One region of the Spongiibacter taiwanensis genome, then DNA from elsewhere that is predicted to be linked to it. Evidence: predicted binding sites of a transcription regulator. Region 1 holds the regulator's gene; the other holds the start of a gene.
The links. Region 1 encodes sigma-54, which starts transcription at its own class of promoters, with help from an activator protein. Its sites were predicted from a motif close to TGGCACANNNNTTGCNNT; they were not measured.
Positions count from the first base shown of each region.

Region 1 (8,854 bases):
CGAGGGTGAGCTCAATTTTGATATCGAGGACGGTCGGTTTTTCCGGGTGTCGGACACGGCCAGCGGTGCCTTGCGGCTACTCAGTGTCTTTAATATGGCGAATATTGTCAGACGATTGAAATTTGATTTTCGGGATGTGTTTTCCAGTGGGATCGCCTTTGACAGCATGCGCGGCGCGCTGGTGCTGGATGATCGCCAGCTGATTTTTAGTAAGCCGATGGAGGTGAAGGGGCCCTCCAGTGCATTTCAGATGAGCGGTGATATCGACCTGGAGCGGGAAGTGCCGGATTTGCGTTTGGTTGCCACCCTGCCCATTGGTAGCAATTTGCCCTGGATCGCGGCATTGGTCGGCGGCTTGCCCGCGGCGGCAGGTGCCTATGTGGTAAGCAAGGTATTTGAAGAACAGGTCGACAGCTTCTCCAGCGCGGTCTACGACATCGACGGCACGCTGAGCAATCCTGAGCTGACCTTTCAGCAGATTTTTGACGTAGAGTCTGCCACTGGCGGTGACGATGCCAGTTCCCGCCGCAAGCAGGGGGTAACCCGGTGAGCGTAGTAGTGGTGGCGGCGTTGCAAATGGTGTCTACCGGGGAGGTGGCTGCCAATCTTGCCGAGGCGCGGCAGTTGGCCGAACAGGCGGTGGCCCAGGGGGCGCAGATGCTGGTGTTGCCAGAAAGCTTTGCGCTGTTTGCCGGGGGGGATGTGATGGCCCTTGCGCAGGCCGAAGCCGAGGGTGGTCGGCTGCGCCGATTTCTTGCTGAGTTAGCCGTTGATTTGAATGTCCTGGTGGTGGGGGGAACGCTGCCTCTGCCAGCCGCCGATGGCCGCGTGAGACCTTGCTGCCATGTGTATTCCCGCGCTGGGGAACTGCTGGGGGTATACCAAAAGACCCATTTGTTTGATGCCGACGTGGCCGATTCTCAACAGTGTTATCGTGAGTCGGACCAGTATGCACCGGGAAATTCAGCTTTGGTGGTGGACACCGAGTTTGGTCGACTGGGTGTGGCGGTATGTTACGACCTGCGCTTTCCCGAGTATTTTCGGGTGCTACAGGATCAGGGGGCGGAGATCGTTGCGGTGCCTTCGGCCTTTACCCGGCGCACTGGCTGGGCCCATTGGTCGCCGCTGATGCGCGCCCGGGCCATTGAGAACCAGACGCTGATGATCGGCGCCAATCAGGGTGGCATGCACAGCGCCACGCGCCTCTGCTCTGGTGGATCGATGGTGGTGGATGCCTGGGGCACCGTGCTTGCGGAGGCGGGGCTCGGCGCCGGGGTGGTGGTCGCCGCGTTTGATGCGGCGGCCCAACAGCGCATTCGCCAGCAAATGCCGGTCGCCAGTCACCGCCGCAATTTGCCTCGCTAGGGCTTATTCATTCTGGTGCTCGTGCAGGCTGCGCAGGTATTTAAATAACTTGCGCTTTGCTGCTGGCGGCTTATTGTTTGCGGCTTCCTTTCCCGCTTGCAGAATAAGTTGGCGCAGCTGCTGGCGATCCGCTTCGGGGTACTGCTCCACCACTTCCTCTACCGCACTGATACCCACTTCGACCAGGCGGTCCCGCATTTCCTCCAAGGCGTGAAACTGGCGGGCCAGCTCTTGATGGCCTCGCTGGCGCTCCGCTAAGGCTTCGCGAATGGGCTCAGGGTCGGTCAGGCGCATCAGCTTGCCAATATACTGCATCTGGCGGCGCAGGCCCTCGCGGCTCTTGATGCGCTTGGCTGTGGCGATGGCCTCAATCAGATCGTCGTCGCTGATTGGAATTTTGGCGAACTCGGCGTCACTGAGTTCGATGAGTTGCTTGCCCAGGTCCTGGAGCTCCAGCATTTCCTTTTTGAGGGCGGTTTTACTGGGTTTTTCGTTGGCGTCGTCGTTCACATTACATCCGGTTTACGCGTAAAAAAGGCTGGCCAAGCCAAGGAATGAAAGGAAGCCCACCACATCGGTGACCGTGGTTAACACCACACCACCGGCCAGGGCGGGATCGATATTCAGCGATTTCATTGCCAGGGGCAACAGCGCCCCGGCGAGGGCAGCGGTAATCAGATTGATGACAATGGCGGCGGCAATGATGACGCCGATCATCGGGTCGTCGAACCACAGGGTGGCCGCCAGCGCGATGACCAGCGCCCACACCAGTCCGTTCATGGCGCCGACAAGTAATTCTCTGCTCACCAGCCAGCGACTGTTGTTGCGGCTGATATGGCCAAGTGCCATGCCGCGAATCACCACGGTGAGGGTCTGGGTGCCGGCCACGCCGCCCATGCTGGCGACGATGGGCATCAGCACGGCAAGGGCCACGACTTTTTCGATGGTGCCCTCGAACATATTGATCACCCCGGAGGCGATAAAGGCGGTGATCAGGTTGATACCCAGCCATACGGCCCGGCGGGGGGCGGTGGTCAGCACCGCAGCAAAGGTGTCTTCATCTTCGTCCAGGCCCGCCATACTCATCAGGGAGTGGTCGGACTCTTCCCGAATAACATCGACCACATCGTCGATGGTGATACGGCCGAGCAGGTTGTGTTCGGCATCGACAACTGGTGCGGAGACCCAGTCGTGGCGCTGGAACAGGGTGGCCACCTGGGCGGCGGGGAGGTCGGCCGGAATGGGCTCTACCTCGGTGTCCATTACCTCCCGCACGGTGACGTTGGGATCAGACACTAGCAGTTTGCGCAGGGACAGCAGGCCGATGTACTGGTCGTTGCGGTTCACCACAATCAGGCTGTCAGTCATCTCCGGCAAATTGTCATGGCGGCGCAGATAACGCAGGGCAACGTCCAGGGTGATGTTAGGCCGCACCGTGATGGTGTCGGTGTTCATCAGACCGCCGGCGCTGTCCTCGTCGTAGGACAATACGTGTTCGATCCGCAGCCGGTCCTGCTGGTCCATGGAGTCCAGCACTTCCCGGATGACCCGGTCTGGCAGTTGCTGGAGGATGTCGGCGATATCGTCGGCCTCCAGCCCCTCGGTCATGGCGGCCACTTCTTCGGCGTCCATTTGCCGCAGGAACTGACTCTGCACCTCATCGTTGAGGTACTGGAGAATGTCCCCCTCGTTTTCGATATCCACTAGCTGCCAGAGCACCGCCCGGACTTTCTGCGGGGTGGATTCAATGAGGTGGGCGGCATCCGCGGGAGGCAAGCCGTTGATCATGCGGCGAATCTGCAGGAAACCGCCACCGCTCAGGGCCTGATTAATGGCCTCGAGTTGGGATTCGGTGTAGTGCTGTTCTGCGCTTGCCGCCATAGGGCTCTCTGAAAATCTTGGGGGAGGGGCGTCGCCGGTGCGCCGCAGTGCAGAATTATCCTTGAAAGGGGTGTCGACAACAATCGAATCGCGGACCGATTGCCGGCTTAAAGTAGCAGTGCTGAGTGCTTATTCGCCTTCGTCAAAGCGGTTGTTGATTATTTCCACTAGCGCAGCCAGGGCTTTCTGCTCATCGTCGCCTTCGCAGCGAAGGGTCATTTCGGTGCCTTTGGTGGCGGCGAGCATCATGACGGCCATGATGCTTTTGCCGTCCACGGTGCGGCCGTTTACCTCGGCTTCAATCCGGGCGCTGAAAGCGCCCGCCGTGCCGACAAACTTTGCCGCCGCGCGGGCGTGCAGACCAAGCTTATTTATGATTGTTATCTTGGTTTCAACCATGCCAGTTCATCTATTGTTGCAGTTCGCGATGGCGAACTTGAAGGCCGGGGTGCTTGGGGAGAAGAGCACTGGCCAGTTTTTCCGCCATGTATACTGACCGATGCTGTCCGCCCGTGCAACCAATGGCAACGGTGAAGTAACTCCGGTTGCTGGCCTCGATTTTGGGCAGCCAATGGCCCAGGTAGGCGAGGATGTCGGCGTACATCTGCTGCACGTCGTCTTGCGCATCGAGGAAGTCAGCCACGGGCTGGTCGCGGCCCGTAAGACCGCGCAGTGCTTCGTCCCAGTGGGGATTGGGCAGCATGCGCAAGTCGTATACCTGGTCGGCATCAATGGGCAGGCCGCGCTTGAAACCAAAGGATTTTAGTTGAATCGCCAGGGTTGCTGCCTCGGCACCCAGAATACGGTCGCGGATCGCGCCGCGCAGGTCGTGGACCGTCATGTCGCTGCTGTCGATGGTCAGGGAGGCTTCCATCACGATGGGCTCCAGCAGCAAGGCCTCAAGCTTGATCGCGTCGGCCAGCGGCAGCGCCGAGCTGGTCAGCGGGTGACGGCGGCGCGTTTCGCTGAACCGTTTAATCAGTTTGTCTTCGGCGGCATCGAGAAACACGATGCGCAGATCGGCGTACTGGCGAACCTGGTCGCACAGTGATCTGAAGCGCTGTAGCTCGGTTTCGGAGTTGCGGGCGTCGATACACACCGCCACTTTCTGGTGGGCCTTGATGGGCTTTTGGGACAGTTCTCTGACCAGCTCGGGCAACAGCGCAATGGGAAGATTGTCGATGGCGTAAAAGCCTTCGTCTTCCAGCTGGTGCAGTGCGGTACTTTTGCCCGATCCGGAGCGGCCGCTAATGATGGTCAGTTGCATAGGCTGGCGCCCTTGGGTCAGTGAGCGATAGCTGCCTTAAAAAGGGCGGCAGCGTCTTCTGCCTGGCGCAGGCTGCGACGAAAACTCTCTTCGTTGAAGGCGGAGGCGAGGGCACCCAGCACTTTAACGTGCTCGTCGTGGGCCTCTGCCGGTACGATCAGGGCAAACACCAGGTCGACCGGTTGATCGTCAATGGATTCAAATTCGATGGCCTTTTCAAGGCGTACCAACAGGCCGGTAATACTTTCACAGCGGCTGCTGCGGCAATGGGGAATGGCCACCCCGTGGCCGATGCCGGTGCTGCCAAGGCGCTCCCGGGCAAGCAGGTCATTGAACAGCTCGTCGGGATCGTAGTTGTGATCGTCCTCGCTGATGAACTTGGCAACTTGTTCAAGGAGGCGTTTTTTGCTGTTAACGGACGTACCACAATGGGTACGTCCTTGGCTGAGGATGGAGTCTAGGTTCATGGTTATCGCAATCTGGTAGCAAAGCTGGCGCTAGCGAGCCAGGTGCTTTTCCTTGTGTTTGATGAGTTGCCGATCGAGCTTGTCGGTGAGACTGTCGATGGCGGCGTACATATCCTGTGACTCGCAGGTGGCGAACAGATCTGCGCCGGCAACATGGACAGTGGCTTCTGCCTTCTGGATTAACTTTTCGACCGTCAGGGTGACGTCGGTATTGGTAATGTTGTCGAAATGTCGCTGCAGCTTGGAAAGCTTGTTGTTAACGTAGTCGCGGAGAGCGGGGGTAACTTCTACGTGATGACCACTAACAGTTATCTGCATATTTTTGCTCCTTCATCGCTGTAAGCAATCAGCGCCTCCCGGCGCGCAAGTGACGGTCGCGACCTGAGTCGCGGCCACTATACCAGCCGCTTCCGCTCGTTTGAGGGCGGAATGACCAGTGATTCCCGATATTTCGCAATGGTTCGCCGGGCCACTTGAATGCCCTGGTCAGCCAGCAGTTCGGTAATTTTGCTGTCGCTGAGGGGCTTTCTGGGATTTTCGGCCGCAACCAATTTCTTGATGAGCGCCCGAATGGCGGTGGATGAGCATTCCCCGCCGGTGTCGGTGGACACATGGCTGGAGAAAAAGAACTTCAGTTCGAAAATGCCGCGGGGGGTGTGCATGTATTTTTGGGTGGTGACCCGGGAAATGGTGGATTCGTGCATGCCTACGGCCTCGGCGATATCGTGCAGAACGAGAGGCTTCATTGCCTCCTCACCATATTCTAGAAATCCCCGCTGGTATTCAACAATCTTGCTGGCCACTTTCATCAGTGTTTCGTTGCGACTTTGCAGGCTTTTGATGAACCAGCGAGCCTCCTGCAGATTGTCGCGAATGTAGTCGTTGTCGTTGCTGTTGCTACTTTGCCGTGCCAGCGCCGCGTAATGGGAGTTGATCTGGATTTTGGGGGCGATGTCCGGGTTCAGCTCCACCAGCCAGCGGCCTTCCTTTTTGCTGACGAACACATCCGGGACCACATATTCCGTTTCGCTGCCACCGATGGCGTCGCCAGGAGTGGGGTTCAGCGACTGGATCAGCTTGAGGATTTCCTTGAGCTGATCTTCCTTGATGCGACAGCGGCGCATGATCTGGTTGTAATCCCGGTTGCCCAATTGGGCCATGTACTGGCCGACCACTAGCAGCGCTTCCTCCCGCCAGGGCGTTTCCGGGGGCAACTGGCGCAGCTGGATCAGCAGGCATTCCTGGAGGTCGCGGCCGCCGACCCCAGGGGGATCAAAATTCTGGATAAGGCGTAATACCGCCTGTACTTCTTCGGCTTCAATATCTTCATTGTCGAAGCTCTCGACCAGATCCTCCACCGACACGGTGAGCCGGCCCTTCTCGTCGATGGCATCAACAATAGCATCGGCGATCAACTGATCGATATCAGAGAGACGGCTGAGGTTCAGCTGCCAGCGCAAGTGGTCCTGCAGGGAGTCGGAGCTACCCTGGCGAAAGTCATTGCTGAACTCGCTGTCGTCGGCTGGCCCGAGGGAGGCGCTGCCGCTGCTTTGGTAAACATCATCCCACTGGCTGTCGACGGGCAGATCTTCCGGGATTTCGCTGCGCTCGGCCCAGCTGTCGTCGCTGCTGGCGGAGGTTTCTTTAGTCTCTTCTGTCTGGCTGCGTTCAGCGGTGGTGGATTCTGGCGCCGCGGCGGGGGTGTTCTGCTGGGCGGGTTCGCCTTCTGGGGTGTCATCCTCGCCGATTTCCAGTAGTGGATTGGAATCCAGAGCCGACTGAATTTCTTGCTGAAGATCGAGGGTGGAAAGTTGAAGTAAACGAATCGCCTGTTGCAGCTGCGGGGTCATGGTCAGCTGCTGGCCAACCTTGAGCTGGAGCGATTGTTTCATAAGCAGTGGCTTCTACAACATTAAGAAGGTAACGCGAGCACATTGTGCTCTACCAGAGGGCGGGATGCCCAAGCATTCTACGACGGGCAGTGCCCTCGAATGTCCAACTTGAGTGTAGACGCCTCTCTCGATCCCTGCAATAGCTGTGCCGAATCAAAAATCTGGCAGAAATTAAAGTGTAAATTTGTCGCCTAGGTAAATTTCCCGGACGATCTCGCTATTTAGCACGGTGTTCGCATCGCCTTCGGCGACGATTCTGCCTTCACCGACAATGTAGGCTTTTTCGCAGATGTGCAGGGTTTCCCGGACGTTGTGATCGGTGATCAGCACGCCGATACCCCGGGCCTGCAGGTGACGGATGATTTGCTGGATATCGTTGACGGAAATGGGGTCAACTCCGGCAAAGGGTTCGTCGAGCAGGATGAAGCTGGGCTCGGTGGCCAGGGCCCGGGCGATCTCGACCCGGCGACGTTCACCGCCAGACAGGGTCATGCCCTTGGATTTGCGGATATGGGTGATGTGAAATTCCTGCAGCAGCGCTTCGAGTTTTTCCTTGCGCTGGCTGCGATTCAGGTCTTTGCGTGTTTCGAGAATTGCCATGATGTTGTCGGCGACGCTCAATTTGCGAAAAATCGACGCTTCCTGAGGCAGGTAGCCTACGCCACATTGGGCCCGGCCATGGACGGACATGGGAGTAAGGTCGCGATCGTCCAACGTTATACGACCACGGTCGGCGTTCACAATCCCGACAATCATGTAAAAGCAGGTGGTTTTGCCCGCGCCATTGGGACCCAGCAAGCCGACAATTTCGCCGCTGCGGATGCTCAGCGAGACGTCCCGAATAATCTGCCGCCCTTTATAGGCCTTGGCGAGGTTGTGCGCGTTCAGAACCGGCATTAGGGCGAAGTCTCTCCGTCGTTGTCGTCATTGACCGGGGTGTTTTGTTTGCCACCCTGGGAGTTGACCTCGCCATTGCTCTGGGGTTGCAGGGTCATTCTCACCCGGCCGTTTTCTGCGGCACTGCCTCCGTCGGCGACAACGGTTTGTTTTTTGCCGCTATACACCACTCGATCACCGCTGATTTTTGAGCCCTGATGGGTGATGCTGGCATTTTGCTGAAGCAGAATTTCCTCGTCGGCCAGGCGGTATTCAATGGTGCCGGCGCTGGCAACCACTACGCCTTCACCGGCTCTGGGTTGTTGTTCGAATTTGGCCGGGTTGCCCTGAGCGATCACTTTTTCGACTTTGCGATCACTCTCGACAATGGTGAGTTTGTCGGCCTGAATTTTCAGGGTGCCCTGGGACATCTTCACGTTGCCACTGTAGATGCCCTGATTGTTTTCATAGGTGGCGCGATCTGAGCTGAGATTGATGGCCTGATTGCGGTCATCGGGCAAGGCGTGCAGGGGCGCAACGTTGAGCGTCGACATGGCTATCGCGGCGGCCAACAGTTTAGCGGGGCGCATAATGCCCCCTGACGTTATCAAGGAGTTCTACCCGCTCTTCTCGCAGCGACGCGTACATGCCGGTGGCTTTTGTGGTGCCGTTGGGCAGGAGCAGTGTGAGGGCTTGGTCGGTGCTGACTTCACTTTCTTGCAGGTCGATTTTCAACACGTTGGTTCTTATTTCAGCTTGTCTGATCAATTCGCGCACGACCACATCCTGGTTGAGCTGCAGGTGCTGGCCGCTACTGTTCAGGCGACCCTCTGTGGCGGTGGCAGTCCACGGGCGCTGCTCGGCGATATTCCCTAAATAAGAGGGTTCTTGCAAGCGCACAGAGCCATCTGAAATGTAACGTTCGGCGCTGACGGCCCGCCAACGGTAGGCCACGGCGCCATCTTCCCGGTATTTGATGCCCTCAATGCCTTCAAGGTAGGAATCCACATCCGGGGTGGGGTCAAAACGCTCGACAATGCTCAGCTTGCCGCTCTCGCTGAACTGCGTGAGGTAAAGGTAGGTACCCCCCAGCGCGGCCAGTGCCG
Region 1 is NZ_CP098455.1:1,266,912-1,275,765, reverse strand. It holds gene NCG89_RS05950 (YhdP family protein) at 1-550, shown strand, start outside; gene NCG89_RS05945 (carbon-nitrogen hydrolase family protein) at 547-1,365, shown strand; gene yjgA (ribosome biogenesis factor YjgA) at 1,369-1,875, opposite strand; gene mgtE (magnesium transporter) at 1,888-3,246, opposite strand; gene NCG89_RS05930 (HPr family phosphocarrier protein) at 3,376-3,645, opposite strand; gene rapZ (RNase adapter RapZ) at 3,656-4,513, opposite strand; gene NCG89_RS05920 (PTS sugar transporter subunit IIA) at 4,531-4,980, opposite strand; gene hpf (ribosome hibernation-promoting factor, HPF/YfiA family) at 5,011-5,298, opposite strand; gene NCG89_RS05910 (RNA polymerase factor sigma-54) at 5,376-6,872, opposite strand; gene lptB (LPS export ABC transporter ATP-binding protein) at 7,044-7,769, opposite strand; gene lptA (lipopolysaccharide transport periplasmic protein LptA) at 7,769-8,338, opposite strand; gene lptC (LPS export ABC transporter periplasmic protein LptC) at 8,325-8,854, opposite strand, start outside.

Region 2 (7,170 bases), 480 kb from region 1:
AGGTATTCTCCAATTGGCGAACATTACCGGGCCACTCCAGCTGACACAGATACTCTTCCGTTTCCGGGCGCAGGCGTTTGGGCTCTACGCTGAGCTCGTTGCCGGCCCGCACAAAAAAGTGCTGCATCAGTTTGGGAATGTCTTCACGCCGCTCCGAAAGCCGAGGCAGGTGAATGCGAATAACGTTGAGCCGGTGGAACAAGTCTTCCCGGAAGGTGTTGTTCTTAACCAGCTTCTCCAGGTTTTGGTGGGTGGCGGCGATAATCCGCACATCCACTTTGACTGGGGTGTGACCACCAACACGGTAGAACTCGCCATCGGCGAGCACGCGCAGCAGTCGGGTTTGGGTGTCGGCGGGCATGTCGCCGATTTCATCAAGAAACAGGGTGCCGCCATTGGCCTGCTCGAAGCGGCCCCGACGCTGGGCACTGGCGCCGGTAAAGGCGCCTTTTTCGTGGCCGAACAACTCCGACTCCATCAGGTCCTTGGGAATCGCGGCCATGTTCAAGGCGATGAATGGCTTGCTGGCCCGCGGGCTGTGGCGGTGCAGCGCCTGGGCAACCAGCTCTTTACCAGTACCCGATTCACCGTTGATCAGCACGGTGATATTGGATTGGGATAACCGGCCGATGGCCCGGAAGACCTCCTGCATGGCAGGAGCTTCGCCGATGATTTCGGTGCTTTCCAGCGGTGGCTCTTCGGGCAGCTGATTGCGATTTTTGGCAGCGTGTTGCACGGCCCGCTGGGTGGTGGCGACCGCATCGTCCACATCGAAGGGTTTGGGTAGGTATTCAAAGGCGCCGCCCTGGTAAGAGGCCACGGCGCTGTCCAGATCGGAGTGGGCGGTAGTGATAATCACCGGCACACCGGGATGAATCTCATTGATCCGCGAGAGCAATTGCAGACCGTCCATGCCGGGCATGCGAATGTCACTGATAATGGCATCGGGCACATCACCCTCGAGTTCGGCCAACAGGTCGTCGCCGCTTTCGAAGCTGCGGGTGACGATACCCGCCTGATTGAGGGCCTTCTCCAGAACCCAGCGAATCGATCGGTCGTCGTCGGCAATCCAAACTGCAGGGGTATCGCTCATGATGCTTGCTCCAGCGGTATAAATAGCGAGAACTCGGTGTGCCCGGGCTCGCTTTTACACTCTATAAGTCCGTTGTGATGATTGAGTATGGATTGGGCAATGGATAGCCCGAGGCCAGAGCCCTGGGCCCGGCCGCTGACCATAGGCAGGAAAATCGACGCGCGTAGATCCTCCGGAATGCCTGGCCCGTTATCGACAATGTCCACCCGACATACCAGTCGATAGCGATGGGAGCCAATCGTAAATTGGCGCATGCTGCGGGTGCGCAGTATTACCGTGGGCTCGCCATCCTCGGGTGGGTCCTGTTTCAGGGCCTGCTGGGCATTGCGCATGACGTTGAGGAAGGCCTGAATCAACTGCTCCCGGTCACCCAGTACGTCGGGGATGCTGGGGTCGTAATCGCGGATGACCTGCAGATAGCCATCGCTCTCGGCTTCCACCAACTGGCGGACCCGCTCCAGCACCTCGTGAATATTCGTGTTCTGCTTTTCCGGCGCCTTGTGAGGCCCAAGCATGGTGTCGACCAGATTGCGCAGCCGGTCGGCCTCTTCAATGATGATGTTGGTGTAATCGTGGAGGCGGGCGTCGCTCAACTCTCTGGCCAAGAGCTGGGCTGCGCCGCGCAAACCGCCAAGGGGGTTTTTGACTTCGTGGGCAATGCCGCGAATCAGTGCCTGGCTGTTCTGCTGGGAAGACAGCAGCCCCTCTTCCCGGCTAATCCGCAGGAGGCGGTCCAGCGGCTGCAACTCGATAATCAGCGACGTGCGCTGGCCTTCCAGCACCGGTGTAACAGCATAATCCACGGTAATCTCAGCACCCGAGCGCAAGGTCAACACGGTTTCGCGCTTGGTGTAGGCCTCACAGTTGTTAATCGCATCGAGCAACTTCACTAGGGTGTCTTCCTGTTCGTGGAACAGGCGGGTAATGGCCTCGCCATGAATGCGTTGGTCGGAGACCGCCAGCAGGGATTCCGCCGCCGGGTTGATGTAGCTCACCGTCAGGTTCGGCTCGACCAGCAGAATCGCTGTTTTGAGATTGTCGAGAATGTGGTGGTGAATGTTATTCGGGGGCATAGCGTCGCCGGGGCTCTAATTATACGCAAGGTTAGCAATTTCCAGGCCAAAGAATATTGCGCCGACAAGGGGCTTAACCGCGCGAAAAAGCCGCCAAGTACCATAATGGTGCGGCCTCCCGGCAGGACTTCCTGCTAATCCAGTCAATAGCCCAGGTCGGACGAGCGCTTAGTGTGCCCCAAAATAGTGCTCATGCAACTATTTTGCGCGTGCCGTTGCCTAGTTGTTGGGCCAGTACACGGTGATGCGGCTCTCATCCTGGCGCTCCACGCGATTCTTGGGGTCCAGTAGGCGGGCCGAGATCAGCCGCTGTCCGCGATTCAGGTGGGGGATGTTGACCTGGGTTTGCCGACCCTTTTGCAGCACGTTGCCGTCGAGACGGAACTCGATCTGGTAGCCGGGCGGCAAGGGGCGATCCAGAGAGAGGTTGACGCTCGCGCCCAATAAGCCATTGGCGAGCACAGCGCCATCAGCAGGCTGGGTGATGCGAATATTGGGAATATCCTCTGACACCGCCGCTTTCTCGGGTGCCGCGGGCTTGGCCTCGGGAGTGACTGCCGGGGTGGTGTTGGCGGGAAGAAGGTCGACCCGCTCACTGCCTTTTTGCGGCGTGTCACTAAACACCGGGGTCCCCCGGGAGTCGGTGGATCGATAAATTTCTGCGCTAACCACTGTCGTCAGCGAGAGGCTCAGCGCCATGCAAGCCAGGTATTTCATTGCGGGGTGCTCTTCGGTGTCGACCTTGCCAGTATTCTCCCTGCCGTCCTGACTCGCAATAAAAATCAGGCAAAAAAAAGCCCGCCAGAGGCGGGCAAAAAGACCTGGAGCGTGTGGATTACACGCTGTAGTACATAGCGAACTCGACCGGGTGAGTGGTCATGTTCAGATTTTGGATATCTTCCTGCTTGAGGGCGATATAAGCGTCGATCATGTCGTCGTCAAACACGCCACCGGCCTTGAGGAAGTCACGGTCAGCATCCAGTGCTTGCAAAGCCATTTCCAGGCTAGAAGCAACAGTGGGGATGTTGGCAGCTTCTTCTGGGGGCAGATCGTACAGATCCTTGTCAGCGGCATCGCCGGGGTGGATCTTGTTCTGAATGCCGTCCAGGCCAGCCATCAACATGGCCGCAAAGGCCAGGTAAGGGTTGGCAGAAGGGTCGGGGAAGCGAACTTCAACGCGGCGTGCTTTCGGGTTGCTAATGAAAGGAATCCGGATAGAAGCGGAGCGGTTACGGGCAGAGTAAGCCAGCATAACGGGCGCTTCAAAACCGGGAACCAGACGCTTGTAAGAGTTGGTTGACGCATTGGTGAAGGCGTTGATGGCGCGAGCGTGCTTGATGATACCGCCAATGTAGTACAGGGCAGTTTCAGACAGGCCGCCGTAAACGTCACCGGTGAACAGATTCTGGCCGTCTTTGCTCAAAGACTGGTGAACGTGCATGCCGCTGCCGTTGTCGCCAACCACAGGCTTGGGCATGAAGGTCGCCGTTTTGCCGTAGGCGTGAGCAACGTTGTGTACGCAGTACTTCAGTACTTGTACTTCGTCAGCTTTCTTCACAGCAGTGTTGGGGCCAACACCGATTTCACACTGACCTGCAGTACCCACTTCGTGGTGGTGTACTTCAACTTCCAGATTCATGTCGGTCATGGCGTTACACATGGCAGCGCGCAGGTCGTGCAGGCTGTCGACGGGGGGAACGGGGAAGTAACCGCCTTTCACACCGGGGCGGTGACCCATGTTGCCTTCGTCGAAGTTGTCGCCAGACTGCCAGGCAGCCTCGTCAGATTTGATGGCGTAGCTGGCGCCTTCCATGCTGACTTTCCATTTTACGTCGTCAAACACGAAGAATTCGGGCTCGGGACCAAACAGTGCGGTGTCAGCGATACCAGTAGAGCGCATGTAGTCTTCGGCGCGCTGGGCAATGGAGCGTGGGTCGCGGTTATAACCCTGCATAGTGGAGGGCTCAACAATGCCGCAGCGGATGATGATAGTGGACTCTTCGGTGAAGGGGTCCATTACAGAGGCGCTGTCATCCGGCATCAGGATCATGTCAGATTCGTTGATGCCCTTCCATCCAGCGATGGATGAGCCGTCAAACATTTTGCCATCTTCAAAGAAGCTGGCGTCAATTTCGCCGATGGGCAGAGTTACGTGCTGCTCTTTACCCTTAGTGTCGGTGAAGCGCAGATCAGCCCACTTCACATCGTGATCGGCGATCATTTTCAGAGTGTTCTCTGACATTCGTTATCTCCTCCAAATAGAGAGTATTTTTAGAATCGGTTGGGCCCGAAATTCGCGATTATATTCTCATTGCACTGGGCCCGCATAGCGCGCCCTTTGTGTGTGCCCTTTGAAGCAAAATGCGTGCCATTAAATTGCGCGCATTTTCACGCTGTTTATCTCGCTTTCCGAGGGTGGTGCTTAAAAAATGTGCAGAAAAATAGGGGTAAAGCTTTATTTTGGTGCGTTTTATGGGTTTTGTGCTTGATTTTGGTGCGTTCAGGCTGCCGATTTGAGCTCTGACCCACAGCGGCAAGTTCGCTATAATGCCGCCTCATTTTTCCACCCCCGCCGGTCTGTTCCATGAAGTTCGTCATCAAGTTATTCCCCGAAATCATCATCAAGAGCAAGCCAGTTCGCAAGCGCTTTACTCAGCAATTGCGGGATAACGTCAAGAAATTGCTCAAGCCGCTGGATCCCAATGTGGTGGTCACCCGGGAGTGGGATCGCCTGACCGTCGACAGCGACAGGGATGATCCCGCCTTGGTCGCCGAGATGAGTGACGTTCTGGCCAATACCCCCGGCATCGCCCATTTTCTGGAAGTGGCGGAATACCCCCTCGGCGATTTCGAGGACATTTTCCAGCGCACCCGTCTCGCGGTGGGGGATTCCCTGGCCGGCAAAACCTTTGTTGTCAGGTGCAAGCGCAGCGGCAATCACGATTTCAGCTCCACCGATGTCGAGCGTTATGTTGGCGGCGGTCTCAACCAGCATTGCCAGACCGGCGGCGTTGATCTGCGTAACCCCCAAATGACCGTGCGCCTCGAAATCCGAAAAGAGCGACTGTATATCGTGCGTCGCCGCCACGAGGGGCTGGGCGGTTTTCCGATGGGCAGTGTCGATGCGGTAATGTCGCTGATCTCCGGCGGCTTCGACTCGACCGTTTCCAGCTTTATGACCATGAAGCGCGGCCTGCGCACACACTTCTGCTTTTTCAATCTGGGCGGCCGCGAGCATGAAATGGGTGTGCAAGAGGTGGCGCTGTATCTGTGGCAGAAGTTCTCGGCATCCCATCGGGTGAAGTTTGTATCAGTGCCCTTTGAGCCCGTTGTGGCGGAAATCTTGAAGAATGTCGACAACTCCCAAATGGGGGTGGTGCTCAAGCGCATGATGTTGCGGGCTGCATCGCAGCTCGCTGCCCAGCTGGAAGTGTCGGCGCTGGTGACGGGCGAGAGCGTTGCCCAGGTGTCCAGCCAGACCCTGGCGAACCTTTCAGTCATCGATAGCGTGACCGATACCCTGGTGCTCCGACCGCTGATTACCAGCGACAAACAAGACATTATTCGCATCGCCGCCCAGATCGGCACCGAGCAATTTGCGGCGAGCATGCCGGAATATTGCGGCGTGATTTCCGTGCGCCCGACGACCAAGGCAAAGCCGGAGCGCATTGTCGCGCAGGAGGCCAATTTTGACTTTGCGGTGCTCGATGCCGCCGTAGCAGCGGCCCGGATGATCACCATTGATGATTTGGCCGACGAGGAATTTGCCAAGGTCGATGTGGAGGTACTGCCGGTACCCCTGCCGGACGCTGCCATTATCGACGTGCGCCACCCCGACGAGATCGAGCGCCGCCCCCTGCGGGTAGGGCAGACAGAAGTGCTTGAGATCCCTTTCTTTGAACTTCACAGTCGGGCGGGGGATCTCGACCCCAAGCGCTGTTATCAGCTGTACTGCGAGAAAGGCGTCATGAGCCGGCTCCATGCGGCCCATATGGCTGAACAAGGTTTCAACAACATCAAGGTGTATCGACCCGCATGACGACGTCTGACATCGCACCGCTGTTTGCGGTGGAAATTAAACCTCGCTGGGCCGACCAGGACCCCTTCGGCCATATCAATCATGTGGCCTACTTCCGCTATCTCGAGGAGGCGCGAGTCGCCTGGCTGCTGGCGGACCCGATCGCGGCGATCTCTAATGAAGGTGATTATGGTTTGATCATCGCCCACACCAGCCTGAATTACCGCCGGGAGTGGCACCACCCTAATGCATTATTGGCGACCGGGCATGTGCTCAGCGTGGGCAGCGCCAGTGTGAAACTGCGCCAGCAACTGCTGGAGCCAGAGAACGGCCAGGTAGTGGCCGATGGCGATATCACTCTGGTGTGGATGAACTTGCGCAGCCGAGCCAGCGAGCCCCTGCCCGCTGCGGCAAAACAAAAACTACTCGCCCACCTGTTACCTGAGGGCGTTTAGGGCCTGTTAACAGGCCCTAGTTGGCCTTCTGGCTGGCCGTGCCCAGATTAAAGTTGTAGATCTTGAAGTGCTGATCTTCCAGGGTCAGCGTGGCGGTCATCACCGCGTGGCCGTTTGAGAAGGTGACATTGCTCCCATAGGTCAGTCGCGGCTGCTCGCTGAATATCGACAGTGCAGCGCTCAGCCGAGTCAGCTTGGGAGGCTCCATGCTTTCAAAGCGGCCCAAGTGGCTGTAGTGATCCATCAGGGATTGCAGTTGCTCTTGACTGACCTGCTGTCTGGCCGCCCGAGCCAGCAGTGCCTCTAGCGCCGGCGCCTGCCAGGTTGAGATATCGTTAAGCGCTAGCTCCAGGTAACGGCTGGCATTGGCCTGGTAGTGCTCCTCCACTTCGCCGCTGTAGTAGTACAGGCTGCCAAACAGAAGAATGCCGGCGATCACAAACACTTTCAGACTGATATTTTTCACGGTTCCTGCCAATCATTTTTTTGAAAAATAGTTAGCGCGTTAGGGCCACTAAAAAAGTGCTCCCA
Region 2 is NZ_CP098455.1:1,744,075-1,751,244, reverse strand. It holds gene ntrC (nitrogen regulation protein NR(I)) at 1-1,093, opposite strand, end outside; gene glnL (nitrogen regulation protein NR(II)) at 1,090-2,166, opposite strand; gene NCG89_RS08060 (DUF4124 domain-containing protein) at 2,386-2,883, opposite strand; gene glnA (glutamate--ammonia ligase) at 3,002-4,408, opposite strand; gene thiI (tRNA uracil 4-sulfurtransferase ThiI) at 4,751-6,205, shown strand; gene NCG89_RS08045 (acyl-CoA thioesterase) at 6,202-6,639, shown strand; gene NCG89_RS08040 (hypothetical protein) at 6,656-7,105, opposite strand; gene NCG89_RS08035 (sodium-dependent transporter) at 7,154-7,170, opposite strand, start outside.
Region 2: the regulator sigma-54 is predicted to act here: its motif matches at 2,198-2,215, upstream of glnL (nitrogen regulation protein NR(II)).